DNA from 3 places in the Eubacterium limosum genome. Region 3 is predicted to be linked to each of the others. Evidence: predicted binding sites of a transcription regulator. Region 3 holds the regulator's gene; each other region holds the start of a gene.
The links. Region 3 encodes NrdR, which represses ribonucleotide reductase genes. Its sites were predicted from a motif close to CACNANATNTNGTG; they were not measured.
Positions count from the first base shown of each region.

Region 1 (9,861 bases), 2.1 Mb from region 3:
TCCCTTCCTGAATATGAATATAATCCAGAAAAAGCAAAACAATTACTGGCAGAAGCTGGTTATCCGAACGGCATTACCATTCCTATCGTCGGCTCAACCAATTACCAGACACTGATTAAGGTTGCCACCGCGATTCAGGATCAGGCAAAAGCTGCCGGTATTAACATTGAACTGTCTCAGGTTGACCACGCAGGTTACAACGATATGAATAAGAGCGGTTCCCTGAACCTGTCTGTCAGCAACTGGTATACCGATTACGTTGATCCAGACGGTATGATTTACCAGCGTATGTCTGCCACAACTACACAGCAGGTATCCAACAAATACAACAATCCGGAATTCAACGACCTCATCAACCAGGCACGTCAGACAAAGGACGAAAGCAAACGCCAGGAACTGTATGAAAAAGCCGATGAAATCCTGACACACAAGGATTATGGTGCAATTCCTCTGTATAATGACACCATGTTCTACCTGTTAGGCGACAATGTTAAAAACTTCGAAGTTACCAGCATCTACCGTTATCATTTCTATGATGCCGAACTTCAATAATAATGCTCAGAAAGCTCCGCAGCCGCGGAGCTTTTTTAAGATGTTCCGCTTTTACACCCCAAACATCCAATTTCTAAAATTCTTTTTTGAAAACGGTTTTTTTATCCTTGACTTTCTTTGAAAAGCGTACTACAATAAGAACATAACTGGTAAGACCACTTACCAATAATTTTGACCGAATTTATACTTGCATCATGTTAAATCATTTAAATTGGAGGATAATTATGATTTCAAAAATTCCCTACGGCAACACAGAACTGACCCTGGAGCTTCCTGATGAACAGGTCGCCGGCGTTTTAAATTCCAATATCGGTAATCTGCAGAGCGACCAAACCGAGGATGATATCGTCAGGGCTGCGATGGCAAAGCACTTAGGCAGCGCTTCCCTAAAAGAGCTGGCAAAGGATAAAAAAACAGCCGTCATCATTATCAGCGACCATACACGTCCCGTCCCAAGCAAACACATTATTCCATTTATGCTTGAAGAGATGCGCGCAGGAAACCCGGATATCGAAATCACTTTGCTGGTTGCCACAGGCTTCCACCGCGGTACGACAAAGGAGGAGCTGGTCTCAAAGCTGGGGCAGAAAATTGTCGACGAAGAAAAAATCGCCGTACACGATTCTTCCAATGCCAATGAAAATGTCAAAATCGGGGTACTTCCCTCTGGCGCCGATTTGATCATCAACCGCCTTGCCGCCGAGGCCGACCTTCTTGTCTCTGAAGGGTTCATCGAGCCCCATTTCTTCGCTGGTTTTTCAGGCGGTCGAAAAAGTGTGCTGCCAGGCGTCTCTGACCGCGTGACCGTTTTAGGCAATCACTGCAGCAAATTCATCGCAAGCCCTTACGCGCGCACCGGCATTTTGGAAAACAATCCGATCCATACTGATATGAAATCTGCCGCAAAACAGGCAGGTCTCCAATACATTGTCAATGTGATCATCGACGAGGACAAACGTGTTGTCATGGCTTTTGCGGGTGATCCTTTCATCGCGCATGAGGCCGGCTGCGAATTTTTAAAACAATACTGCCGTGTCAAAGCTGTACCGGCCGACGTCGTCATTACAGGCAACGGTGGGGCGCCTCTTGATCAGAACATGTATCAGTGCGTTAAAAGCATGACCGCTGCCGAAGCTTCCGCTGGAGAGGACGGCGTTATTATTCTCTGCGCCGAATGTCTGGATGGTACCGGCGGAGATGGTTTTTACCACGCCATGCGGGACTGCGAATCTGCCAGAGCACTTTTTGAAAACATTATGACGATTCCACAGAACCAGACGCAGCCCGACCAGTGGGAATATCAGATTCTCGCGCGCATTCTCTCAAAACACACCGTCTTATATGTTACACGGCCGGAAATGAAAGATATTGTAACTGAAATGAAAATGACCTATGCGCCAGATCTTGACACCGCTGTCAAAATGGCAAAGGACATCAAAGGTGAAAACGCCAGCTTTACAGTTATTCCAAACGGAATTGCTGTTATCGTCGAGCAATAAAGTTCATTATCTACCTCTCTAAATAAATATACGAAAAGGGCATCCGAAAGGGTGCTTTTTTCGTGTATTGCTCAATAAACAAGGTGCTTTTCATTGATAAACTGTTCACTCCCGGGCAATTTTGTGGTATAATAGATGCGATTGGCAATTTGACAATATTCGAATGCTCAAGGAGGGCTTATGAAGACCCAGAGAACCTTATTATTGATATTATTGTGTCTGTTCTTTACCGTTATGCCGGTATGTGCCCAGACACCTGAAAATACGGCCGACAGTGCCGAAACCTTAACCTCCGCAGTCAGTGCGCTTAACGAAACCGGAGGAACCATCCACATTACAAAGGATATTATTTTAGGAACAGACAGCAGCATCGGCGGCTTTGAACCCGACAGCAGCATCACCTTGGATCTCGGTAGAAATACCCTGTACATCCAAAACAGCTGGTCCTTTAAAAACATAACCATTACTGGTCAGAGGACTTTGATCATGCTGGAAAACAATGCAGACCTTCAGCTCGATCATTCCACCCTGGCAGCTACCGCTGAGAACAGCACAGCCATTAAAATTACCGGAAACAGCCGCCTGTCAGCAGTGGCTTCAAAAATTGAAGCAACCGGTTCTGACACCTTTGGTATCAACGCAGTCAGCAACGCTGATCTGACCTTTAATTCTACCCTTGTCAGTACCATTGGCGGCAGCAGCACTGCTATTCAGACAAAGGGCTCCGTTGATGCCTATTTCAGTGAAATTACTGCTGAAGGAGCCGGAGCCACGGCTGTTGACGCAGGCGAAGTGCTTCTGAATACAAGCGCTGTCTCCCCTGAAGCAGAAAATGCTGTTATTGCAGATACCATCGCAGCCCCCAAAAACACAGGCTACCACTATACAGAACTGGACACTCTGGGCGGTTTGCCTGATAGTATGGTGTTTAAAATCACCGACAAGGATACCGGCGATATCCGCTACACCTCGTCATTACCGGTCTGTTGGGATACTGACACAGCAGATATTACAAAAGCCGGGATTTATCCGCTCAGCTATAAGCTCTGTCCCGATACCTTTACTCCTGCCGGTGCCGCCGCTTTACTGGAAAATCAAACGCAGAGGCTTGTCGTCATTGATCCTAAAAAGCCGTTTATTTATTACGATGCGCCTGTGACTGAAAACACTGGCAGCTACAGCCTGCTTCTCCGATTCCACCAGCCAATCCAAAGCTTTGGCACTCCAACACTTTGGGTGGAAAAAGACAACAGTGGTTCATGGCAGACCTGGCCGTCTGAAAAAATTACTGCGGCAGCCTCAAACCAATATAATCTGACCGGTCTGGAAGCCGGCCACAGCTATGTTTTCCAGCTTGAAGCCAAAAACGGCAGTATTAACGGCGATTCCAACGCTATCCGCATTACACTTGATCAGGAGGGAAATCCTACTGTTACTCAGAGTGATATGGACCACGGCAGCAGTGAAACAAAAGCAGTGCCGACGACAGCCCCCAAAGTTTCTGTCGAAAAAGAATCCACTGCTTCAACTGTCTCAAACCCCGGTGAGAATGTCAGAACGGGTACCAGAGAAAGCCTTAAATCCGAATCGACCCTTTATCTCCAGGAAATGGGTAATGCCTTAAAAACCGTATCCAGCTACCTGAACGGTACTACCCCCGTCTCCGAGAATGTACATACTGGAATTACCGGCGCCATAAAGAATAATATAAAAGGCGGATTACCTGCGGTGGCAGCACTCAGTCTGACACTCCTCTGTGCCGTTACCATGCTGCTTGTGCGTAAGGAAACAACGGATGTAAAAGATGAGTAAAGGCAAGTACATCAAATCTATATATTGTATACTTTGCTCTTAAAAAACCATTTTCTATCTAAATATTGCGGTACACATTAAAACAGCGTGTACCGTTTTTTTCATATGCGCAGCCATTTTTAACTGTAAAAATTTGCTCTCTTTCGCGCTTATTTATTAAAAATTTTTGTGCACATTTTTTATCCACAGGCCTCAGCCCTCTCATTCTCTCATTTTAATCATTTTCACAAAATGTTGTCCACAAATTGACAGTCAGCACAATATATAGTATGATTTTCGATATAAACAACAATAACTAAGCATCCGGAGGAATGATGTAATGATCGACAGTATTATAAAACGAAACGGGACTGTAGCACCTTTTGATACCCGTAAAATCAGCAGCGCCATCTACAAAGCGAATATCTCTGTGAGCGGCGAATCTATGACAGAAAAGCACATTGAGTTTCTGACGAATGTGGTTACCTCAGCGGCTGAGGCTTTGGGCCGCCCAACGGTAGAGCAGATACAGGATATTGTGGAGGAAACGCTGATCAAAGCTGATTACGCAAAAACGGCCAAGGCCTATATCCTGTACCGCGCCGAGCACGCCAAAACACGTCAGACTGAAAGTGACTTAATGGAAATATATAAGGATCTCACCTTCCGTTACGCTGAAGATGCAGACCTTAAACGCGAAAATGCCAATATTGACTCAGATACAGCCATGGGAACCATGCTGAAATACGGTTCTGAAGGGTCAAAATATTTTATTGATAATTACATTCTTCCGCGTGAAATTGCTGATGCACATATCTCCGGTGATATACATATTCATGATAAAGATTTCTATATGCTGACTGAAACCTGCTGTCAGATTGATTTACTCAAGCTTTTTAAAGGCGGCTTCTCAACAGGGCACGGCTACCTGCGCGAGCCGAATGACATCCGAAGCTACTCTGCCCTTGCCTGTATTGCCATTCAGGCAAATCAAAATGAAATGCACGGAGGCCAGAGCATTCCAAACTTTGACTATGCTATGGCGCCTGGTATTGTCAAAACCTTCAGCAAGCTGTACCGCAAAGCGTTGATCAATGATCTCAGTGTCTGTTCTGGTCAGGACCGTGAAGCAGTCACAGAAATGGTTGCCTCTGCCTGTGAAAAAATTGAGGCTCCGATCACTATGGATACGCAGGAAGCCTTTGGCCGGGAGCTGGCCGCATTTTTTAAGGGGTCTTCTTTTGATGCCCGGATGATTAATAAAACGCATGAGCACGCCTGCCAAACCGCTCTGCGTGAATCAGAGGAAGCTGCCTATCAGGCGATGGAGGCTTTTATCCACAACCTGAATACCATGAACTCGCGGGCCGGCGCACAGGTTCCTTTTTCCTCTGTAAACTATGGCACGGATACATCAGCCGAAGGGCGCATGGTCATCAAAAATCTGCTAAAAGCCACAATGGCTGGACTCGGTAATGGTGAGACACCTATTTTTCCGGTTCAGATTTTCAAGGTAAAGGAAGGCGTTAACTATAACGAAGCCGACCCCAACTACGATCTTTTTAAACTGGCCATCAAAACGTCCTCCATGCGCCTTTTCCCGAACTTCAGCTTCCTGGATGCACCCTTTAATCTGCAGTATTATACAGAGGGTGATTATAACACTGAGGTCGCCTACATGGGCTGCCGAACCCGGGTAATGGGGAACCATTATGACCCTCAGAACGAAACGACCTGCGGGCGCGGCAATTTAAGTTTTACCTCCATCAATTTACCAAGGATTGCCCTTGAATCTTATAGAAATCTTGATACCTTCTATAAGATTCTGGATGAGCGCGTTTCTCTGGTTGTAAATCAGCTGCTTCACCGTTTCAAAATCCAGGCCGCCAAACGAGGCAGAAATTATCCTTTCCTGATGGGACAGGGTGTCTGGATTGATTCAGAAAGTCTCGGACGCGATGACCGGGTCGAGGACGTTTTAAAACACGGAACCCTGAGCGTCGGCTTCATCGGACTTGCCGAAACGCTCAAGGCGCTTACCGGCATGCATCATGGTGAAAGTGCAGAAAGCCAGGCTCTGGGGCTTCAGATCATCTCGCATATGCGGCGTCTGATGGACGCTGAATCTGATAGAACAGGTTTGAACTTTACCCTGCTCGCCACACCGGCAGAAGGACTCAGCGGGCGCTTTGTCGCCATAGACCGTAAAAAATTCGGGACTGTCCCCGGCGTTACCGACCGTGAATTTTACACGAATTCCTTTCATGTTCCGGTCTACTACCCTATACAGGCCCATAAAAAAATTCAGCTTGAGGCGCCATACCATGAGTATACCAACGCAGGACACATCAGCTACGTCGAATTGGATGGAAATGCCAGCGCCAACCTCGCGGCCTTTGAAAAAATTGTCCGCTGCATGAAGGAAGCCGGCATTGGCTATGGTTCTATCAACCATCCTGTCGACCGAGATCCAGTCTGCGGCTACAATGGTATTATTGGCGAAGAATGTCCAAACTGCCACAGACACGAAGGGGATGGAAACCCTGATTTTGAGCGCATCCGCCGTATCACCGGCTATCTGGTAGGTACCATTGACCGCTGGAATAACGCAAAGCGCGCGGAGGAGAAAGCGAGGGTGAAACATGGCGTTTCTGCAAATCAATAATTGTATTGAAGAATCCATTGTCGACGGACCTGGGCTCCGCTTTGTCATTTTTACACAGGGCTGCCCACACCACTGTCCTGGCTGCCACAATCCTCAGACACACCAGATGACTGGAGGCACTTTTGTGGAGACAGAAATGCTTCTCGCCAGAATAGTGAAAAACCCTCTACTTCAGGGGGTTACATTCAGCGGCGGCGAACCTTTTCTGCAGTCCGCCGCCCTGGCCGACTTAGCCCAGAAGCTTCACGCAAACAGTCTAGATGTAGTCACTTACACCGGATACACACTGGAAAGGCTGAAAACCATGAAGGATGAAAGCATCAATGCCCTGCTTCGGGAAACCGATCTGCTCATCGATGGGCCATTTCAATCTGAAAATCGCGATCTGACCCTCCCCTTTCGCGGAAGCAGTAATCAGCGTATTATAGAATTACGCCATTAAAAAAACGGGTGCGTACGAAATACAGTACACACCCGCTTTTTATTTTTATTTATTCCTCAAATAAGGCGGTTGACAAGTAGCGTTCTCCGGTGTCGGGTAACAGAACCACAATATTTTTCCCTTTATTATCAGGACGCTTTGCAAGCTGTGTTGCCGCCCAAAGAGCCGCGCCGGATGAAATGCCGACCAGCAGGCCCTCCTCTTTTGCGACCTCACGGCCGGTCGCAAAAGCGTCTTCATTATCGACCTTAATGATTTCATCATAGACCCCCGTGTTCAGTGTATCCGGTACAAAGCCAGCGCCGATTCCCTGAATCTTATGCGGACCAGCCTTTCCCTCTGACAGTACTGGAGAACCCGTCGGTTCAACGGCAATCACTTTTAATTCTGGATTTTTAGATTTCAAATACTCGCCTACACCGGTAATAGTGCCGCCTGTACCGATACCTGCAACAAAATAATCCACCTTTCCATCTGTGTCTTCCCAGATTTCCGGGCCTGTCGTCGCTCTGTGCACAGCGGGATTCGCAGGATTAACAAACTGTCCTGGAATGAATGAGTCAGGCGTTTCCTTTGCCAGCTCCTCTGCCTTTGCGATAGCACCCTTCATACCTGCTGCGCCATCAGTCAGAACCAGCTCAGCCCCATAGGCCTTTAAAAGCTTTCTGCGTTCCACACTCATGGTTTCAGGCATTGTAAGGATCACACGGTAGCCTCTGGCGGCAGCGACGCTTGCCAGACCGATACCGGTATTACCGCTCGTCGGTTCAATAATAACTGAGCCTTTCTTCAGCAGCCCCTTTTCTTCCGCATCATCAATCATGGCCTTCGCAATACGATCTTTCACACTTCCCGCTGGATTAAAGTATTCAAGCTTTGCCAGCACCGCAGCATTCAATGCATTTTTCTTTTCATAATTGCTGAGTTCCAAAAGCGGTGTCTTTCCAATTAATTCAGTTAAACTCTTATAAATTTTTGCCATTTTGTTTTCCTCCGTTTAAAACATATTCAATCTTATGTTTTCATATATGATTAATATGATTTTATTATATGACGTTAAACCAATTCTGTCAAGCACTTTTGAGAAATAAATCATATTTTTCATATATGTTTTAAAAATCCATTGACTTTTCAGATTTTTCGTACTATGATTATAAAAACATATTTATTAACTATGTTTTATATCATTTATAAAGGAGACTTCCCTATGAACATTAATACCCTCTGCATTCACGGTTCTAACGTTTATCACAATGATACCGGAGCCATTTCTGTTCCTATTTTTCAAAATGCCACCTTTGCCCACCCTGGGGTTGGACAGAGCACAGGATATGATTATTCGCGCATTCAAAACCCGACACGGGAGCATCTTGAAGAAACCATTGCCAGTCTGGAACACGGGAATGAGGCGCTGGCATTCTCCTCTGGCATGGCGGCTGTTACCGCTCTTTTTGAGCTGTTTAAAAGCGGTGACCACATTATTACCTCCGACGATCTTTACGGTGGCTCACACCGGCTGTTTAACAGCATCTCCTCCCATCATGGACTGCAATTTACAGCAGTCAACACCTCAGATACCGCAGCGGTCAAGGATGCTGTCACACCTCACAGCAAAGCTATTTTTATCGAAACGCCGACCAACCCAATGATGAAGGTGACAGATATAAAAGCAATATCCAAAATCGCAAGGGCACATAATCTTTTGCTGCTGGTAGACAATACTTTTTTAACCCCTTACTATTTAAACCCGCTGGAGCTTGGGGCAGATGTGGTTATCCACAGCGGTACAAAATATTTGTCCGGGCATAACGACACGCTTGCTGGTTTTCTTGTTACCAAAAACGAAGCTTTATCCGAACGTCTCCGGTTTATTTATGGAACCACCGGCGCCTGTCTCTCTCCTTTTGACAGCTGGCTGGTCCTTCGTGGCATAAAAACTTTAGCTGTGCGTATGGACAGACAGCAGCAAAATGCGTTAGAATTATCTAAGTGGCTATCACACCACACCCGAATTAAAAAGGTTTTTTATGTTGGTCTTCCAGATCATCCTGACTACGCACTTTCAAAAAAACAGGCCCGAGGCTTTGGCGCAATGATTTCGTTTAAGGTCGATTGCCCTCAAACAGCCGCAAAGGTACTGGAACGCGTTTCCCTCATTCTGTATGCCGAAAGCCTTGGAGGTGTTGAGTCTCTCATCACCTATCCAATGCTCCAGACCCACGCCGATGTGCCCGAGAGTATAAGGGAATCCCTCGGAATTGACGACTGTTTGCTGCGTTTGTCTGTAGGACTGGAAGATATTAATGATCTCATTGCCGATCTTGATCAGGCACTGAAATAGGAGGAATTTATGTCTTACAATTTTGATGAAGTAGTAAACCGGAAAAATACCGGCTCCATTAAGTATGATTTTGCCGCAGAGCGGGGGATGCCCGAAGATATCCTGCCTCTCTGGGTAGCTGATATGGACTTCAAGACACCGCAAGCCGTTATCGACGCGCTTGTAAAAACCAGCGAACATGGTATTTATGGTTACTCTGATGTGAAATATGATTATTTTGACACGCTGCGCACCTGGTACAGCAGGCGTTTTAACTGGGAAACCGAGGCCTCCTGGCTCGTCAAGACACCTGGTGTTGTCTACGCCATCGCCACAGCCGTGCGCGGTCTGACAGAGAAGGGTGACGCTGTACTGATCCAGCGACCGGTTTATTACCCTTTTACGCGCTGCATTGAGGTTAACGACCGCCAGCTGGTAAACAACCCATTGATCTGTCAAAGCGGTCGGTATACTATTGATTTTGAGGATTTTGAGCAGAAGATTATTGATCATAACGTCAAACTGTTTATTCTCTGCAGTCCACATAACCCTGTCGGCCGCGTCTGGACAAGGGAGGAACTGACACGGATGG
Region 1 is NZ_CP019962.1:1,798,296-1,808,156, reverse strand. Features, by position in the region: gene B2M23_RS08275 (ABC transporter substrate-binding protein) at 1-552, shown strand, start outside; gene larA (nickel-dependent lactate racemase) at 777-2,051, shown strand; gene B2M23_RS08265 (fibronectin type III domain-containing protein) at 2,232-3,863, shown strand; gene B2M23_RS08260 (anaerobic ribonucleoside triphosphate reductase) at 4,183-6,507, shown strand; gene nrdG (anaerobic ribonucleoside-triphosphate reductase activating protein) at 6,485-6,949, shown strand; gene cysK (cysteine synthase A) at 6,999-7,931, opposite strand; gene B2M23_RS08245 (trans-sulfuration enzyme family protein) at 8,157-9,290, shown strand; gene B2M23_RS08240 (MalY/PatB family protein) at 9,300-9,861, shown strand, end outside.
Region 1: B2M23_RS08260 (anaerobic ribonucleoside triphosphate reductase) is a predicted target of NrdR. The motif match lies at 4,120-4,133, and genes of this name have one in related genera.

Region 2 (9,861 bases), 450 kb from region 3:
CATGAATCATTTTGAGGATGTGGAGCAGGTGAAGCCAGTATCCGCTATTTTGATGGACGATACCCCCATCGAAGGCGCAAAGCTTGAGGAATGTATCAAGACCATCATGTATTTTTACCGGTCTGCCGAAATAGAGCGGATCAAACAGGAAATCAGTAAAGCGAGCGAGGAAGAAGCCGCCGTTTTAATGGATAAAATGATCACATTGAAAAAAGAAATGTAGCAAGTTATGATCGAAAGTCAGGAGGATATAAATGGCTGAAGCAAAGAAGAAAAAAGTAAAACCAGATATGGAGGAATTGCTCGACGAGGTTGATGCAATCGCCGATCTGGAGGCAATGCCGGAAGTTCAGACACTGATCAAGCGCGGCAAGGAAAAGGGTTCCTTAAACAACGCCGATTTTGAGGAAGTGCTTGAAAAGACAGATCTGGACCCGGAAGAGATTGATTCCATCTATCTGCTTTTACAGAAGGAAGGCATTGACTTAACCTTCCAGGATATGGATATTGAGACCGATGATATTGATCTGGATATCGACATTGATGTGGCAGAGCTGGAAGAAATTGAGATTGAGGAGGATCCCGTCAAGGATATAGACCTGGGGGATAGCGTCAGTGTCAATGACCCGGTGCGCTTGTATTTAAAGGAAATCGGCAAGGTGCCGCTCTTGACTGCGGAACAGGAAATGGGCATTGCCAAGCGTATGGAAGCTGGCGATGACGAAGCCAAGAAAGAGCTGGCTGAGGCTAACCTGCGTCTGGTTGTCAGCATCGCCAAACGCTATGTGGGCCGCGGCATGTCTTTTCTGGACCTCATTCAGGAAGGAAACCTTGGCCTGATCAAAGCGGTAGAAAAATTCGACTATACCAAGGGCTTTAAGTTCAGCACCTATGCGACCTGGTGGATTCGTCAGGCCATCACCCGCGCCATTGCGGATCAGGCCAGAACCATTCGTATTCCTGTGCATATGGTTGAGACCATCAACAAGCTCATTCGTGTGTCCAGACAGCTGCTTCAGGAGCTTGGGCGTGAACCCACGCCGGCAGAAATCGGCAAAGAGATGGGCTTCTCAGAAGAAAAGGTCCGAGAAATTCAGAAAATTGCTCAAGACCCGGTATCCCTGGAAACCCCAATCGGCGAGGAAGAAGACAGCCATCTGGGGGACTTCATTGAGGATGACAATGCCCCGGCGCCTTCAGAAGCAGCGTCCTATGCTCTTTTGAAAGAACAGCTCATGGAAGTACTCAACACGCTGACCGAGCGTGAAGAAAAAGTACTGCGCCTGCGTTTTGGACTGGATGACGGACGCGCCCGTACCCTCGAAGAGGTTGGCAAGGAGTTCAATGTTACAAGAGAACGTATCCGTCAGATTGAAGCCAAGGCGCTCAGAAAGCTGAGACACCCGAGCAGAAGTAAAAAATTAAAGGATTATTTGACCTAAAATGATGACACCACGTTTGCAGGTGATTGCAGATAATGTATTAAAAAATGAAAGCATGGCAGATATCGGTACAGACCACGGATATCTGCCTGTTTATCTAATGGAGCAGGGCTTTATTCCCTGCGCCGTCGCGGCGGACATCAATGAAAAGCCTCTCAAGAAAGCAGAGCAGCTTGTGGCCCGGTCGGGCTATGAGAAGCAGATTGAAACGCGTTTGGGTACAGGTCTTTCTGTCTTAAGCCCCGGAGAAGCCGGGACGATTGTCATGGCGGGCATGGGCGGCTACCTGATAAGAGATCTTCTGACAGAATCTCAAGAGGTGGCGGCCTCGGCAAAACGCCTGGTGCTCCAGCCCATGAACAACGCCTTTATTGTCAGGCATTTTCTGGAGGACAATGGCTTTATGATTGTAAATGAGGATCTGGCAAAAGAAGAACGCAGGGTCTATGAAATTATAGTAGCTGAAAAGGGTAAAATGTCCATTGAAAACGATCTGGATTACCTGATTGGCTATGAGGCCAAAAGGCGTAAACACCCGCTTTTGCCAGAGCTGATCGACCGTAAGCTGGAGCTTGAAAATAAAATAATTGAGAATACAAAAAACAAGCAGACAGAAATGGCCAGAAAACAGTATCATAAAAGCACAGCCATTGCGGCTGCGCTGATGGAGGTGAAAAATGGCTGTAAAATGCAGTGAAATAACAAAAGTGATTGAGACTGTGGCTCCGAGAAACCTCGCGGAATCATGGGATAACGTCGGCCTTCAGATCGGCTCTTTTCAGAAAAGAGTAAAGAAAGTATTGCTGACGCTAGATGTTACAGAGGCTGTCGTGCGGGAAGCCGTTATGGAAAAAGCGGATATGATTATTGCACACCACCCTTTTATTTTTAATGGCATCAAATCCATTTGTACCGATGAGCTGAAGGGAAAAATTGTGGCAGAGCTGATCCGTAATGATATCAGCCTGTATGTAGCGCACACCAACCTGGATAAGGCGGAGCTCGGCCTCAATGATTATATCGCGAAAACACTCGGCATTGAGCAACGCCAGCCACTGGACCCTTCCGATGAGGATAAGCTCTATAAAATCGTGGTTTATGTGCCTGTGGATTACACGGATAAAATTGTTGAAGTGATGGGGGACAGCGGCGCTGGCTTTATCGGCAATTACAGCCACTGCACCTACCGCACCGTAGGTCAGGGAACCTTCAAGCCCCTTGAAGGTACAGATCCTTTTATCGGTGAGGAGGGTGAGGTGGCAACCGTCAAAGAAGATCGTGTGGAAACCATTATTGACGGTAAGATGATGAAAACCCTCATTCAAAAGCTTAAAAAAGTCCATCCTTACGAGGAGATGGCTTATGATTTATATCCCCTTGAGAACGGTTTGCTTTTAAACCAGAATGGCCTTGGCAAAATTGGCACCTTAAAAGAAGCCATGGCGCCCGTTGCCTTTATTGAGCATGTAAAAAAAGCGTTGAATCTTTCCCATGTGAGGGCGGCGGGGAATGAGCCGGCAAAAGTCAAAAAGGTGGCTCTGTGCACGGGCAGCGGAGCAGAGTTTATCGGACTGGCAAAGGTCAAAAAGGCGGATGTTTACATTACTGGCGATTTGAAATACCACGACGCCCAGAGAGCGGCTGAAAATAACCTGTGGGTCATTGACGCCGGTCACTTCGGGACAGAAAAAATGGTCGTGGGCCTGCTTGAAAACCTGCTTCGGGAAAATGTGAACGATCCGGAGATTGAGTATGTTCGATCAAATTACAATGAAGATTTTATGCGCTATTATTAAGCAGAATTGACAGAGTATAAGGAGACAGATAGATGAAAGTTTTAGTTTGCGGCGGGGCCGGCTATATCGGCTCCCATGTAGTCAGAGTGCTTTTGGATAAAGGTTACGAGGTCGTGGTACTGGATAATTTATCCACCGGACACCGCCAGTCGGTTCCAGAAGAGGCAGCACTGGAGGTTGGCGATATTCGTGATGCCGCCTGTCTTGAGAGACTGTTTTTACGCCATGAGGTTGATTGTGTCATGCATTTCTGTGCGAATTCACTGGTGGGTGAGAGCATGGAAAAGCCCATTGAGTATTATGACAATAACGTTTACGGGACACTGTGCCTGCTGCGTTCCATGGTCAACAATGATATTAAACATTTTATTTTCTCATCGACCGCGGCAACCTACGGAGAGCCGGAACGCCTTCCCATTGATGAGGACACGCCCAAGCATCCCACCAACACCTATGGTGAAACAAAGCTGGCTGTTGAGAAAATGCTGCATTGGATGGAGGTTGCCTATGGACTTCACTACAAGGTGTTCCGCTATTTCAACGCTTCCGGGGCACACCCGAGCGGGGAGATCGGCGAGGACCATGCGCCTGAAACCCATCTGATCCCGCTGATTTTAAAAACAGCTCAGGGCATTCGCGATAAGATTTATGTCTTTGGCGATGACTACGATACCCCAGACGGCAGCTGTATTCGCGATTATATCCATGTCATGGACATTGCGGAGGCCCATATTCTGGGCATGGAGGATCTGGTGAAATCCGAAACCAGTGATGTTTATAATCTTGGCAACGGCAATGGCTTCTCAGTTCTGGAAGTCATTGAAAAGGTTAAAGCGGTTACCGGAAAAGACTTTACGGTTGAAATCGCAGACCGCCGGGCAGGCGACCCGGGAGTCTTAATTGCCAGTTCAGAAAAAGCACAGAAAGCACTGGGCTGGTCACCGGTCAATTCATCACTTGAATACATCATAGAAACCGCCTGGAAATGGCATCAGGGACATCCTGAGGGCTACGGCCTTGTTTAATGTGCCTTATAAAAAACATGAAACAGAGATTGATTCTTTGAATTCGTGTATGGTTTAGTGTATAATTATAAAAATAAGTTATGAAACAGTAAAATTTTATTCTGTCACAAGGACGGGCGGTTCCCGCCCTTACAGGAGAGGAGAGAATATGAAGAAATTATTAACAGGTAATGAAGCCATTGCCCGTGGAGCCTGGGAAGCCGGCGTTAAGTTTGCTACTGCTTATCCGGGAACACCAAGTACAGAAATCCTTGAAAATGTAGCGACCTATGATGGCATTGTTTCCGAATGGGCGCCAAATGAAAAAGTAGCGGTTGAAGCGGCTGCAGGTGCTTCAATTGCCGGTATCCGTACCCTTGCTGCAATGAAACATGTTGGGGTAAACGTTGCGGCTGACCCGATTTTTACTTTTGCCTATCTTGGCGTTAACGGAGGTTCTGTTATCGTAACTGCCGATGAACCAGGCATGCACTCATCCCAGAACGAGCAGGATAACCGCAATTATGCGCGCCACGCTAAAATGCCGATGTTTGAACCATCCGACAGCCAGGAAGCCAAAGATATGCTTAAGGATGCATATGAAGTAAGTGAAACCTATGACTGTCCGGTGCTTTACCGCATGACCACCCGTGTCTGCCATTCCAAATCCATTGTCCAATGTGAAGACCGCGTGGAAGTGGACGATAAAGAATATGTAAAAGATATTATGAAAAACTGTCCGCTGCCAGCTCATGCCCGCGTCATGCAGGTTAAGCTTGCCCAAAATTTTGAAAAGCTGGCAGAATATACTGAAACTTCTAAATGGAACTATATCGAAGACAATCAGAAGGAAATTGGCGTTATCGCGTCTGGCGTGGCCTTCCGTTACGCAAAGGAAGTTTTTGGCGATACAGCCTCATATCTGAAATTTGGCTTTTCTTATCCACTGCCAAAGAAGCTGATCGCTGAATTTGCAGGTAAGGTTAAAAAGATCTATGTCCTTGAAGAAAATGATCCCATTCTTGAAACCGAAATCAAGGCCATGGGCATTGACGTTATCGGAAAAGACCTGTTCCCGACCATGGGAGAGCTGACACCGGAACGTATCCGTGAAGTCCTCTACGGTAAAAGCGAAGTGACCATTGCGCCCGATCCTGAGAAGATTGTCGGCCGTCCGCCGGCATTCTGTGCAGGCTGTCCACACCGCGGTATTTTCTATGAGCTGGGCCGCCGTAAAAATATTATGATTTTCAGTGATATCGGATGCTATTCCTTAGGCTTGACACCGCCGTACAATGCAACAGACGCCATGATCTGTATGGGCGCCAGCATCAGCGGAGGACACGGTGTGGCAAAGGCAATGAGCATTAAGAATAACGACATGAAGGTCGTTTCTGTCATCGGTGATTCAACCTTTTTCCATTCTGGAATGACCAGTCTCATGGATGTTACTTATAATAAGAGCAATGTTCTGACCGTTATCCTAGACAACCGCATCACCGGTATGACCGGCCATCAGGAAAATCCCGGCAGTGGCTTTGACTTAAAGGGCGAACCAGCACCGATTATGGATATCGAAACCATTGTCCGCGCACTTGGTGTTAAAAATGTCCGCACAGTCGATCCAAACAATCTGGAGGAAACTGACGCGGCCCTTGACTGGGGCCTATCCAATGATGAAGCTTCTGTCATTATCACACGCTGGCCGTGTGCGCTCAAGCGTTTCTCTCAGGCCGATAAGGAAGAGTTCCCGGAAGCCTTCAAACGCCACTGCAAGGTCGATACCGATCTTTGTATTGGCTGTAAGAAATGCCTGAAATCCGGCTGTCCTGCTTTAGCCTTTAACTCTACCGTACCGAAAAAATCCGGTATTCTGGAAGAATCATGTCTGGGCTGTGAGGTTTGCCTGCAAATCTGCCCGAAACATGCCATTTATGTAGAGGAGGAAAAGTAGAATGAAAACAAAAAATATATTATTGGTTGGCGTTGGCGGCCAGGGAACCATCACAGCGGCAAAGCTGCTGACCACTGGTTTGATGGAAGCCGGCTATGATGTAAAGATGAGTGAGATTCACGGCATGAGCCAGCGCGGCGGCTCTGTTTCTTCTCAGGTTCGCTATGGAGATGATGTTCAGTCACCGGTTATCGAGATGGGAACAGCGGATATTATCGTTGCCTTTGAAAAAATGGAAGCGCTGCGTTATATTGATTTTTTAAAGGAAGACGGAAAGATTATTGTCAATGATGCAGAGATCTGGCCGTTGCCGGTTGTTATAGGAAAAGCGACTTATCCGGAAAAAATCCTGGATACATTGCAGGAAAAGGCCAATGTCCGCGTGATGAACGCTTCTGCTCTGGCAGAAGAGATGGGCAACCTCAAGGTTATGAATGTGATTCTGCTGGGAGCCATCATCAAATCCATGGGGCTTCAGGATATTGACTGGGATGAAATCATCCGAAATAATGTAAAACCTAAATTTGTTGATTTGAATATTAAAGCAATGGCTGTCGGAATGGACGCCGTCAACTAAAAGGCTATGTGTAAAAAAGAATTTGAAACAGAAAACTTTAAATTTTTCCAGAACAGGGATTGTGAATACTTTCCCTGTCACAAAACGGAAACCCCAGATGAGTTTAACTGTTTGTTTTGTTACTGTCCTTTATATGCGCTGGGGAGGGACTGCGGCGGTGGTTTTGAATACACGGAAAAGGGTATAAAGAACTGTACAAATTGCCTTGTTCCCCATAAAAAAGAGAACTATGACCGGATCATTGAAAAACTCCTGATCCTTATTGAGCGCGTTAGAGAGCAGTAGCTCAGGATTATGTGTGAGGAGAGTTTAGTATGAGTATACTTATTGGCTTGATTTTGGTTGTGGCGGCCTATTTTATCGGCAATCTTGATTTTGCCTATATTATGGTTCGCGCTGTAAAGGGTGAGGATGTCCGTAATTACGGAAGCGGTAACGCGGGTACAACAAATGTACTCCGGACAATGGGCCTGAAATACGCCATTCCTGTTTTTATTCTGGATGCGCTTAAAGGTTCTGTCGTGATTCTTGCCGCCAGACTGCTCGGCTTCAGTGAAGCCTGGGTAGCGGCTGCGGGGATTGCAGTGGTCTGTGGTCATAACTGGCCGGTCTGCCTTGGCTTTAGAGGCGGAAAGGGAACAGCTACCTCCATCGGCGTGTTTATCGTATTTGACTGGCAGATTGCTTTAATCTGTATTGCCGTTGGTCTGATCTTCCTGGCCATTTTCAGAATGATGTCACTGACTTCCATTATTGGGATGGTATCCCTTCCGATTGCGGTTCTTATTAAGAGCATTTTTATTACACATGGGGCTGTTTTTACACCTGAACTGGTTTTTGCCTTGTTTCTCTGCTGCTCAACAGTATTCCAGCACCGCGCCAACATTAAGCGGATTGCAGCTGGTACTGAGAGCAAGGTAGGACAGAAAGTTAAAATGGGTGGAGACGATAAGAAAGGCAACTAAACTTTGAAAGGAGACATGAAGATGTCAAATCATAAAAAAGTAGTTGTTGCTGGACAGGAAAAATCCATCTGCGAAGCAGAGCCTGATGTCAGACGTCAATCCCTGACAGATGATGCAATGGAATCTGTTTCAGTGGAAGAAACCCATGAAGCCGGTACCTTTGAAAAAGATGTTATTGGAACTGAAGAAGCGGCGACCAACGCTGCCGTAGATTTAGATGTTTTAGAAGAACAGGAAGAAAACCGAAAAGCCTGATTCTGACTAGTGTTTCAAAGAGACTCTCAAAGCAGAGAGTCTCTTTTTACTGTTTCTGTTTTCTTTTTACAAGAAAGTTGATGTGGATTACAAGAATTTATTCCACGTATTATACCAGATATATGTTATAATAGAAATCGGTGCAGCACATCTTGTGTACGCCTTTACAAACCGATTTTATAAGGAGTTTAAGATTGAAAGAGCTGAAAGATCTATTTAAAAGACATTTTACGAAAGAGCTGGAGGGCAGTGATAAGACTGTCTACGATCTTTTCGAGTGGCAGAATGTTGACGTCAATTTAACAAATTATCAGACGGGCGCGACCATTTTATCCATGGAAGATCTTGAATTTCCAGTTGATTATTCGCAAAATGCCTGCAATATTATAGCCAGCAAGTATTTCAGACGACGGGGAATCCCTAACGGTCTGGGCTATGAACACAGCATGCGTGAAGTGGCTGACCGTATGGTTGGCTTCTGGGCAGATGCTTTGAAAGAAGAAGGCATCATTGAGACTGAGGAAGAGTGGCAGATTTTTTACGATGAGATGGTTTACGCCCTGCTGAAACAGATGTGGGCGCCAAATTCACCGCAGTGGTTCAATACGGGTCTGGCCAGAAGCTATGGTATCAAGGGTGATAAGGACGATCTTTATTACTATGACGAGGAAGCCGGTGAGGTTAAAGAATCAGACGACCGCTATACCCGGACACAATCCAGCGCCTGCTTTATTTTATCCATCGAGGATAAACTGCTCGGCCATCACTCCATTTCTGAGCATTATGTGAGTGAAACCAAGCTGTTTAAAGGCGGCTCTGGTGTTGGCACGAACTTTTCATCGCTTCGCGGCGTGAATGAAAAGCTGTCAAGCGGCGGACAATCCTCAGGAATGATGAGTTTTCTGCAGGGGCTTGACCGTAATGCGGGTGCCATTAAGTCCGGCGGTACAACCCGACGTGCGGCCAAAATGGTCATTGTAGACGTCGATCATCCTGAGATTGAAGAATTTGTAGACTGGAAGGTTAAGGAAGAAGATAAAGTCCGCGCCCTTGGAAAGATGGGCTATGATACCTCTATGGATGGCGAGGCATACCGCACGGTTGCGGGGCAGAACTCAAACAACTCCGTCCGTTTGAATAAAGAGTTCATGGACGCTGTCATCAACCTTGAGCACGAGCCCGATCACAAGATGACCTTGAATGGCCGTGTGGACGACGCGGTTAACCGCGAAGTATCCGTTAAAGAGCTCTGGCAGAAAATTAATACAGCCTCATGGGCCTGCGCCGACCCTGGACTTCAGTTCGACGACCTGTTTAACGCCTGGCACACCTGTCCCGGCGGTGAGGACGGCGATACCTCCAAAAAAGAAAACCGGATCAATGCGACAAACCCATGTTCAGAGTATGCTTTCCTAAATGATACTGCCTGTAACCTGGCATCCATCAATATTTTCCGTTTCTTTGATCCGGAAACCAACAAAATTGATATCGAGCGCTTTTCTCATTTGGCAGGACTGATCCAGCTGGTGCTGGAGGCTTCCATTTACTGGGGACAGTTCCCGACAGAAGATGTTGCCAGAAAAAGCTACCTTTTCCGCACAACAGGCCTGGGCCTTGCCAATGCAGCATCACTGATCCTGGCGTTGGGCTATCCCTATGATTCTGATGAAGCACGTAACCTGATCGCGGCTTTATGCGGTATTATGACTGGGCATTCCTACTATGTTTCAGCGATGATGGCAGGAAAAGTTGGTCCTTTTGCGAAATATGAGATCAACAGCCCCTATATGAAGCGTGTTATCCGCAATCACAGCCGTGTCGCGGGCCATCTGACCGATGATTATGAGGAAATGACTTACGAACCGCTT
Region 2 is NZ_CP019962.1:3,640,541-3,650,401, forward strand. Features, by position in the region: gene dnaG (DNA primase) at 1-223, shown strand, start outside; gene rpoD (RNA polymerase sigma factor RpoD) at 255-1,442, shown strand; gene B2M23_RS17040 (tRNA (adenine(22)-N(1))-methyltransferase) at 1,444-2,139, shown strand; gene B2M23_RS17045 (Nif3-like dinuclear metal center hexameric protein) at 2,120-3,238, shown strand; gene galE (UDP-glucose 4-epimerase GalE) at 3,271-4,263, shown strand; gene iorA (indolepyruvate ferredoxin oxidoreductase subunit alpha) at 4,412-6,196, shown strand; gene B2M23_RS17060 (indolepyruvate oxidoreductase subunit beta) at 6,198-6,773, shown strand; gene B2M23_RS17065 (cysteine-rich small domain-containing protein) at 6,780-7,058, shown strand; gene plsY (glycerol-3-phosphate 1-O-acyltransferase PlsY) at 7,088-7,738, shown strand; gene B2M23_RS17075 (hypothetical protein) at 7,760-7,993, shown strand; gene B2M23_RS17080 (vitamin B12-dependent ribonucleotide reductase) at 8,188-9,861, shown strand, end outside.
Region 2: B2M23_RS17080 (vitamin B12-dependent ribonucleotide reductase) is a predicted target of NrdR. The motif match lies at 8,137-8,150, and genes of this name have one in related genera.

Region 3 (9,861 bases):
CAGGAAGGAATCCTGTCATTCTTGACCAGATCCTCAAAGCTTTCACGTTCAACCAGTATTGCTGACTGATCGCCCTTCAAAAGGACAACTGCCGGCCTTCTGAGACGATTATAGTTGCTGGCCATTGAATAATTATAGGCCCCTGTATGAAGCACTGCCAACGTATCGCCTGGCTGAGGAGACGGCAGCTTAATGGATTTAATTAAGGTATCTGTCTCACACGCTTTACCGCTGACTGTTACTTCTTCCATCAATGCTTCATCCTGAGGTTTATTGCAGATCACGGCATCATAGTCCGCTCCGTAAAGCGCCGGGCGGGGATTATCTGCCATACCCCCGTCAACACTTACGTACTTTTTGAGTCCCGGGATTTCTTTGACAGTTCCCACCGTATATAAAGTAATACCTGCCGGAGCCGCTACTGAACGGCCAGGCTCTACCACGATTTTAGGCATCGGAACCTGTCTCTGCTCAGCCATCTCACGCATATGGTCGACCATTTTAGGAATATAGTTAGTGACGTCAAAGCTGGGATCTTCCTTCAAGTAAGGAATACCAAAGCCGCCGCCCAGATTAATCTCAGTCAGATTAAGCCCATCGGAGAGCAATGCCTTATAAAGATCAAGCATAACTTCCGAAGCCAGTAAGAAAGGCTTTTCATCTGCGATCTGAGAGCCGATGTGACAATGAATGCCGACAGTCTCCACAAACTCCATTTCTTTTGTGCGGCCGATAATCTCACGGGCCTGGCTCAATGGCAGGCCAAATTTGGAGTCAATCTTCCCTGTCTGTATAAGCTCATGGGTATGGGCTTCAATGCCGGGAGATACCCGAAACAGCACCTTGACAGGCTGCTCAAGCTCCTCAGTCAAAAGATGCAGCCGTTCCAGCTCCCATTCGCTGTCGACAACGATACGGCCTACCTTGTAGCCGAGGGCCATTTCCAGCTCTGCCTGGTTTTTATTGCTGCCATGAAAGCAGATACGTGCAGGATTAAAACCACTTTTTACAGCAGTATAAAGTTCTCCGCCCGATGCCACGTCCAGAGAGATGCCCTCACTTGCAATGATCCGGCACATTCCCATATTTAAAAAGGTTTTGCCGGCATAGTTCACATCATAATCCGCGCCCGCCGATTCAAAGGCATCCTTAATACGGTTAATGTTCCCTCTTAAAATATCTTCGCTCATAACGTAAAGTGGCGTGCCGTATTTTTGCGCTAACACCACCGTGTCATGACCGGAGAATATAAAATTTTCTGTCATTCGGTTTCTCCTTAAAAGCTTTAATTTATTTGTTACAAATAATAAGAAAAGTGATCTGTTATCCTGTGTGCAACACAGATGATAATAGACCACCTCGATGATTTTATTTACATAAGAGAAAAAAAGCGACCTAAAACACAGGCAGTCTTTGCGTCTGAAAACTTTCCTTTGAGGTAAAGCGCTCGGACTGTCCGTATAGGCATTTCGACAATTTCGATGAATTCATCATCATCCTGTTTTCTCGGCTCAATAACAAATTGAGACGCCATAAATAAAGTGGTCACTTCATTGGTAAATCCCGGTGAGGGCCACATTTCTCCTAAAAAGTGCAAATCCAGGGGCTTCAGGCCAATTTCCTCCTGTAACTCCCGCACCGCTGCCTCTTTTGGATCTTCACCCACTTCAACCAGACCAGCCGGTATCTCCAGGATCACTTTTTCGATGGCCTTTCTAAACTGGCGCACGAAAATAATCCGGTTTCCTCTGACAGGCAAAATACCGACACCCTGCTTGTGGTCTACCAGTTCCCGGAAAGAAGTACCTCCATCCGGAAGCTCGACTTCGTCGACCTTTAAATTTAAGATGCGTCCATTGTAAATCTCTTTAGACGCAATGGTTTTTTCAAAAAATCTCATTCACTACTCCACGCCTTCAGCGTTCAGACATAAGGCGGTTCAGTTCATCCATAAAAGACTCAACATCCTTAAACTCACGATAAACTGATGCAAAACGAACGTAGGCCACCTGATCGATATCCTTAAGCGCATCCATGACGCGCTCTCCAATGTAGGATGATTCCACCTCTTTATCTTCAACCTGATAAAGCTCCTTTTCCATCAAATCAACAACACGCTGGATGTTGTCGATGGGCACCGGACGTTTCTCACAGGCTTTGATCATCCCGTTTAAAATTTTATTTTTATCAAAGGGTACACGCTGACCGCCCTTTTTAACAACGATCAAGGGAATGTTTTCAATCCGCTCATAGGTCGTAAACCTTTTGGCGCACCGGATACACTCCCTTCTTCTACGAATCATAGTGCCTTCTTCAACAGGTCGTGAATCAACTACTTTGCTTTCGTCATAATCACAAAAGGGACACTTCATTCAGACACCTTAGTCTTCGTTGCTTAAAAATCCAGGAATCGCAAATTCGCCAGCGGCGCTGGTTGTTTTGGTTTCAGGCTTAGCAGTCGTGTTTGCAGCAGCAGCGTTTGCGCTGTTCAGGATAGCAGCTTTTTTAGCTTCCACTTCTTCTGCCGGTAAGAAACCAGTCGCGATAACAGTAATCTGGATTTCATCGCCAAAACTTTCATCAATGGTCGCACCAAAGATAACGTTAGCGTCTTCGTCAGAAGCTTCTCTCGCAATGGTAGCGGCTCTGTCGACTTCAAAGAGTGACAGGTCTTCACCTGCGGTAATATTTAAAAGTACGCCGGTAGCGCCGTCAATTTCGGTTTCCAGAAGCGGGCTTAAGATCGCTTCTTTTGCAGCTTCTTCTGCACGGTTTTCACCGGAGGCACGGCCAACACCCATGTGCGCCAGACCGGCATCCTTCATGATAGTCTTAACATCGGCAAAGTCAAGGCTTACGAGACCTGGCATAGAGATCAGGTCAGAAATACTTTTAACACCCTGTAATAAGACATCATCCGCCAGCTTGAAAGCGTCTCTTAAGGAAGTGGTCTTATCGGCCATTCTTAATAAACGGTCATTTGGAATGGTAACCAGCGCATCGACATTATCCTGAAGGAAATCACTGGCAATCTGAGCGTTGCGCATGCGGACTCGGCCTTCAAAAGAGAATGGCTTGGTGACAACACCAATGGTTAAGATTCCCATTTCACGGGCAATTTTTGCAATGATCGGCGCAGCACCGGAACCGGTTCCCCCGCCCATACCAGCAGTGATAAATAACAGATCTGTTTCCTGAATTAAATCTGCAATGGCATCACGGCTTTCTTCTGCAGACTTCTGACCCATTTCCGGGTTACCGCCTGCACCAAGACCGCCGGTGGTCTTTTCACCAATCTGAAGGCGTTTTTCAGCCAGGGTCAGGGCTAATGCCTGATTATCAGTATTGATGGATATGAAGTCAACACCCTTCAGACCTGATTCGATCATGCGGTTAACGGCATTGTTCCCGCCGCCGCCAACACCAATTACACGAATTCTCGCAAAATTATCATTGTAGCCATCTAATTCAATCACTTTTCTTCCTCCTCTATTTCACGTAAGAAACTCTTAGTTTGTTTTTTATCATCATTTTTTTGTTCTTCATCCAGTTCCTCATCATCTTCAAAGACTTCATCCTCGTCGGAAGCGTCACCGCGGTAGCCGCTCTCGTCAAGCTCAACGGCATCGTAGTCTTCTTCCTCATAGTCCTCTGTCTCGTCCAAATCATCGGTTGTGGAATGTATTATTTCTATAGGCTCAGCCTTATGGCCGGTTGAATGACCATGCTTCTGCTCCTTTGAAATCGCTTTAGGATCTGATTTTTTGCTGCCAGACCGGAAATAATAACGCCGGATCTTCGCAAAATTTGAAAACAAGCTGGTTCCAAAATAAAAGATTGCTGCGTAATAAATTGGAATCCCTACTCTGTCACCGATATAGGTCAGCAGCGCCGCTAAAATGGTGTTGCCAAAAAAACCGGTAATAAACAGTTTTTGGTCAAATTTTCCTTCCAGGTCTGCCTGAATACCGCCAAATACTGAATTCAGCGAAGCGAGTATTGCGATCGAGAGATAGGATGAATATGCCAGCGGTATTTCAAAAGGCAAAACAACACCAATTAAAAGCCCTGCAAGCAGCCCTATTAATGGATATAGCATCGTTGTCCTCGTTTCTCTGCAAAAAATCAAATTACAGTTTATTACTTTTGTTGAGTAGTAAATATTCTGACTTTTCTATATTAACCTTTATTTCCCAATATTTCAACAGTTGAATAACACTTTCATCAGAATTTAAGTAAATATACATGGATTCAGGGTCTCCAATGGCTTCAATCACAAATGGCGGTGAGGATATCTCATCATCCACATTTATGACTGCGCCGCCGCAGTCGATGTTGCTGCTGCTTGTCACGCGCATTTTATTGAGCTGGATTCCCTCCGCGCCGGCTGCCTTCAGTTCATTAATGACTGCCAGCACATCTGAGTTGTGCACCAGGTATTTATTAGGGTTTTCACCAGGTTCGATGGCTTTGTCACTGTCTTCCAGCGTGATGACAAGGCCGGGTCCCTGGATGGGTACAGAGCCGTCTGCCATTTTATAGTTTTCAAGCTCTGCGTCCAGATATTGGCCGACAGTATCGACCACAGAACCTTCATCCTCGATGGCCCTCTGGGCCTCCTCGTAGGTTTCGAGCCTTTTTTGCTCAGCCGCTATTTTTTTGCTGAGCTCCTCATTTTTGACCTTGAGGTTATCCTCCTCAAGCTCCTGGTTATATAAGGTCTTCGCATTGACAAAGGTACGCTGGGCCGGGATGTCTTTTGAGCCAATCTCCTTAACGATCAGGGCCATTCCAATGCCAACCACCAGAAAGACCAAGACCAGTATCCGGTTCATGGTTTTTTCACTTATACTCTTCATAGCCCACCGCTATTCATCGGACCCACTGCCTGAGGCCGGCTTGGCATACTTTAAGTCAATCACACCGCTGTAGGCCTTCACAAGAACATTGTCTTCCTGTGAAATAGAAACCTTCAGCTTATTGGACTGCATGACATCCACAACACCGGCCCGCATTTTGATGGCCGCGGAGAGATCCTGAGGATTGCCAATGACTTTCACCTCAAAGGGTGCACCGTATTTGTTACGGTTAATATTAATATAGGAGCCCGCCTGGCGGATCTCCGAAGTATTAATCAAACGTTCGCCATTGATGGAAATGGCTTCGGCGCCTGCTGCGTTCAGCTCGTTTACCAGTGAGAGCAGCAGATCGGAGCTTTTGGAATAGAGGGACGCGTCGTAATCTGTGCTGTCGGTATCAATGGTGATGACCAGGCCTGAACCCGTCACATCCGTCACACCTGCAAGCACGCGTTCCTTCTCCAGCTCCTTCTGTTTTTTCTTTATGACATCATCGGTTCCAGCGGCATCCGATTCATAGTTAGCCAGCTGTTTTTCGAGATCCTCGAGCTGGTTGTTCAGCTCGTCATTTTTGTTTTCAAGGGCTTTTACCTCAGCAGCCAGGTCGCCGGCGCGCTCGGAATCAACCGTCCCGCCCAACTGGTCGACTGTTTTCATCTGAAGGATAATCAAAACACCCACAAAAATACATATTAGCGCAATCGCTAAACTGCCTTTTCGCTTCAAGCCTTCACCTCAGTTTATCTTGGTTTCAGAATCGGTTTGTTACCGCCAGTGGTCAGATTGATGTCCAGATTACTCTTGTTCTCGGCAAAAACCGTATTGATATAATCATAAGAGCCTTTAAAGTTATCCAGATCCGACACGGTCATAACCACATTATTTTTTGTAATGATCCGATAAGTATTATTTTCCGTAATACCCACTTCCGAAATCTTCGCAAGGTTTCCGTCATTCTGAAAAGTCTTCAGAATCTCCATGACTGTGTCAAACTTCCAGTCCGGATTAAAGGTTACCGGATGCCCGATTTTATCAATGGTAATATCCGTGAAGCCCGTAACAATGGGGATATCCGTTTTGCGCAGATACTCGCTGCGCTCAACCAGAAGCCCCTCACGGTTGATATAATTGATCTTACCATCGTAATTAACCGCGCAGATTGCCGGTGCTTCCTTTACTTTGATCACGATTTTGTCCGGCATGACTTTTGTAATCTCCAGCTTTTCAACATTTATGAGTTCCTCAATATTATAATGAGCCTTATTTAAATCTACCCAAAAAATGCTCTCACCTTCATTGATTCCCGAAGTTTCTACAATTGTTTCGCTATCGACAACTTCATTCCCAATTACTTCAATATGCTTGATATTAAACACACCGGCGGAAATGGCGCTTGCCATGACAAAAATAAAGACAAATAAAATAGAAACAACAACCACTAATAGTGTAACATATTTTAGCAGTCTTTTCCTTTTATTTTTTTTTAATTTTTTACGTCTTTGCAGCTTTTCATCCATTTTATCACCATTTACCGGTTTTTGTCACCCTTTTTATTTGTTTTTGTTCAATTTATTTGATCAGCTTCAAAGCTTCTGCACAAATCCGGTCACCTGCATCCAGTATTGCCCGTTCTTTTGTGGCACTCCGCATTTTTTCAAGCCCCTTTTCATCCCGGAGCAGGGCCGGAATGGTTTCGGCCAGCAGGTCCGGGGTCAGCTCGGTGTCATGGATCAGGATACCGCCGCCGTTATCCGTAATAACACGGGCATTGAATTCCTGATGGTTTCCTGCTGCCATTGGGTAGGGCACCAAAATGGATGGAATACCCACTGCGGCAATCTCAGCCACCGACATGGCCCCAGAACGGCTGACAACCAGATCTCCAGCGCCGATAAGGGTGTGGACATCATCGCTGTACGCTAACACGTTTATATTACGGCAATCGTCTAATTTTACATCATTTTCCTTTAATTTTTCTAGGACTTTATCGTACTGTCCTCTCCCGGTCAGGTGATAAACGACAATATCCGGATTATCTGCATTCCTGGCAATAAACGAAGCGGCCGCATTGTTGATACTCCCAGCCCCCTGGCTGCCGCCCATGATGACGACCAGACGCTGGTTTTCCTTCAGGCCAAGCTTATCCCTGAGGGCCTTGCGGTCGGTCTGTTTAAACACGTCACGCACTGGGTTGCCTGCCAGAAATGTCTTATCCTCCGGAAAATACTCGGCGGCCTCTTTAAAGCTGATGGCCACGCGGTCCACTTTTTTCCCAAGCATCCGGTTTGTCTTGCCTGGGTAGGCGTTCTGCTCATGGATCATGGTGGGAATGCCCCGCTTCGCTGCCTCGAGAAGCAGCGGACCGCAGGTGAAGCCGCCAGTCCCAACCACCAGGTCCGGCTGATGCCTTTTCAAAACCTTTTTTGAATCTGAGATGCCGTCAAAGATTCCCTTGACCGCTGCCAGCGTTTCAAGCGACAGCTCACGCTCAAAGCCGCGGACTCGGATGTACTCAATGGGATAGCCCTCCTTGGGCACAATGTTTTTTTCCATGCCTACCTGTGAGCCGATAAAAAGGATCTCGGCATCGGGCAGGCGCTCCTTTAGTTTATCTGCAATGGCCAGCCCCGGATAGATATGGCCTCCGGTGCCGCCGGCCGCTACTAAAATTTTCATTTTCTTCTCCCTTTCCTTTTACGCAGGTCCGCCTGCCTTGAAATATTGAGTATGGGCCCCAGCATGGCAAAGAGCACCACCATCGAGGTACCGCCAGCGCTGACAAAAGGCAGCGCCATCCCGGTAACCGGGATGACCGAGGTGGCGACCCCCACGTTTACAAACACCTGAAAGCCCAGCAGCAGCATGACACTGCTGGTGTAAAGGTAACCGAACCGGTCCGGCGACGTGTTGGCAATTTTGAAGCCCCGCCAGATAATAAAGGCGAAAAGGCCCAGAACAAAGACACAGCCGATAAGGCCAAATTCCTCGCCAATATTGGCGAAAATAAAGTCATTCTGGAGCTCTGGCAGGAACAGAAATTTCTGCTTGCCATTGCCCAGCCCCTGCCCGAAAATGCCACCAGTCCCAATGGCTAAGAGTGACTGGGTGATCTGATAGTCAACGCTCCCGCGGCCTAAGAATACATTAAAGCGTTCCAGACGCCAGGGCTCAATGATCATCAGCACAACGACCCCCGCCACGCCGACTGCCGCATAGGGCGCGAAGCGTTTAAAGCGTACCCCTGCAAAATAGAGCACTGCCACCATACCGAAGCCAATTGCCATGGCCGCGCTCAGTGAGGGCTCGATGGCTGTGATGCCGCAGATCAGGAAAATCGGCGCCATACACTGCTTTGTAAATTCCCAGGTGCCGCCGTTCAGTACCTCCGGCTCCCGCGCTAGCAGGGAGGAGAGATAAAGAATGCCCGTGACCTTTGCGAGCTCCGAGGGCTGGAACTGGCCGATGCCGACATTCAGCCACCGCCTGGCATCATTGACCTCTACCCCGATGCCCGGTATCAATACAAGGAGCAGCAGAAAGACCGTCACGCCCAGCAAAATCATGCTGATTTTCTTATTATTGTATTTGCGATAATCGATATTACTCATAAAGCCCATTACAACGAGCCCCAGCGCCACAAACCCAAATTGCTTGAGAAAGAGCGAGTAGCCCTTGCTGCCGTCGACTGTTGAAGAATACATGCTGGCGCTAAAGACCATCAGGAGGCCAAAGCCTACCAAAATCAACAGAGCGATGACAAACGGCCTGTCTACTTTTCCTTTTTTCATCAGTTACTCCCGATTCGCTTCACTAAATCCTTAAAGACCTGTCCTCTGATTTCAAAATTGTCAAACATATCCCAGCTGGCACAGGCCGGTGACAGCAGCACCACATCGCCGGGAGCGGCACACTCCGAGGCGACCTTGACCGCCTCGTCATAATCGCCCACACGCACAGTGCTGTAATAGCCCTGGCCCTCGGCTGTCTCCTCAATCTGGGAAGCAGTCGCTCCGACTAACACCATGCGTTTGACCTTTTTCCTGACCACCTCGATAAATTCGCTATAGTCTTCTTTTTTATCGTAGCCTCCGGCGATGAGGATGACCGGTTTGGTCATAGCGTTCAGAGCCACGATGGCCGCGTTGGTGTTGGTGCCCTTGGAATCGTTGATATAATCCACACCGTCGATGGTCGCCACAAATTCCTGGCGGTGTTCTACCCCACCGAAGGACTTCAGCGTCTCCGTGATGCTGACCACGTCCACTCCCATAAAATATGCGAGCACTGTGGCCGCAAGAGCGTTCTGCACGTTGTGAGGGCCTTTTATGCCCATCTCCTCGATACGGCAGATTGGAATGACCGATTCATTGTCATTGATAAAAATACCGCCGTCCATGGCGTAGGCGCCCTGGGCCACCTTTTTATCCAGACTGAAATAGTACTTCCGGCACTGCGCCTGACGGCCCAGCTCACAGACCTGCTCGTCATCGGCGTTGAGCACCAAAAAGTCCTCGCCGCGCTGGTTTTCAAAAATGCGGGCCTTGGCGGCAATGTAATTTTCCATGGTGCCGTACCGGTCCATATGGTCTGGAGACAGGTTTAATATGGCCGAAGCGACTGGACGGAATTTATTGATGGTCTCCAGCTGAAACGCGCTGATCTCTGTCACAAAGACATCCTCGGGCGCTGCTTCCATTACATAGTTGCTGATGGGGTCCCCGATATTGCCCACCGTGTAGGTTTTCCGGCCGCTGTTTTTAAAGATCTCACCCGTGAGTGTGGTGGTGGTGGTTTTGCCGTTGGTGCCGGTGATGGCTACAAAAGGGGCCTTTGTCATACAGTACGCCAGCTCAGCCTCGCCGATAACAGGAACGCCGCAGCGGTATGCCTCGGCAATGATCGGAATGGTTAACGGCACGCCCGGGCTTGTGACCACACGGTCAATCTCATTGATAACCTTGGTGTCGATCTGTCTTCCAAAAACGGTTTCGATGCCTTTTAC
Region 3 is NZ_CP019962.1:4,088,877-4,098,737, forward strand. Features, by position in the region: gene lysA (diaminopimelate decarboxylase) at 1-1,265, opposite strand, end outside; gene B2M23_RS19245 (NUDIX hydrolase) at 1,373-1,900, opposite strand; gene nrdR (transcriptional regulator NrdR) at 1,917-2,372, opposite strand; gene ftsZ (cell division protein FtsZ) at 2,382-3,476, opposite strand; partial or broken gene B2M23_RS21580 (small basic family protein) at 3,788-4,099, opposite strand; gene B2M23_RS19265 (DUF881 domain-containing protein) at 4,131-4,859, opposite strand; gene B2M23_RS19270 (DUF881 domain-containing protein) at 4,869-5,585, opposite strand; gene B2M23_RS19275 (cell division protein FtsQ/DivIB) at 5,600-6,376, opposite strand; gene murG (undecaprenyldiphospho-muramoylpentapeptide beta-N-acetylglucosaminyltransferase) at 6,429-7,535, opposite strand; gene ftsW (putative lipid II flippase FtsW) at 7,532-8,647, opposite strand; gene murD (UDP-N-acetylmuramoyl-L-alanine--D-glutamate ligase) at 8,647-9,861, opposite strand, start outside.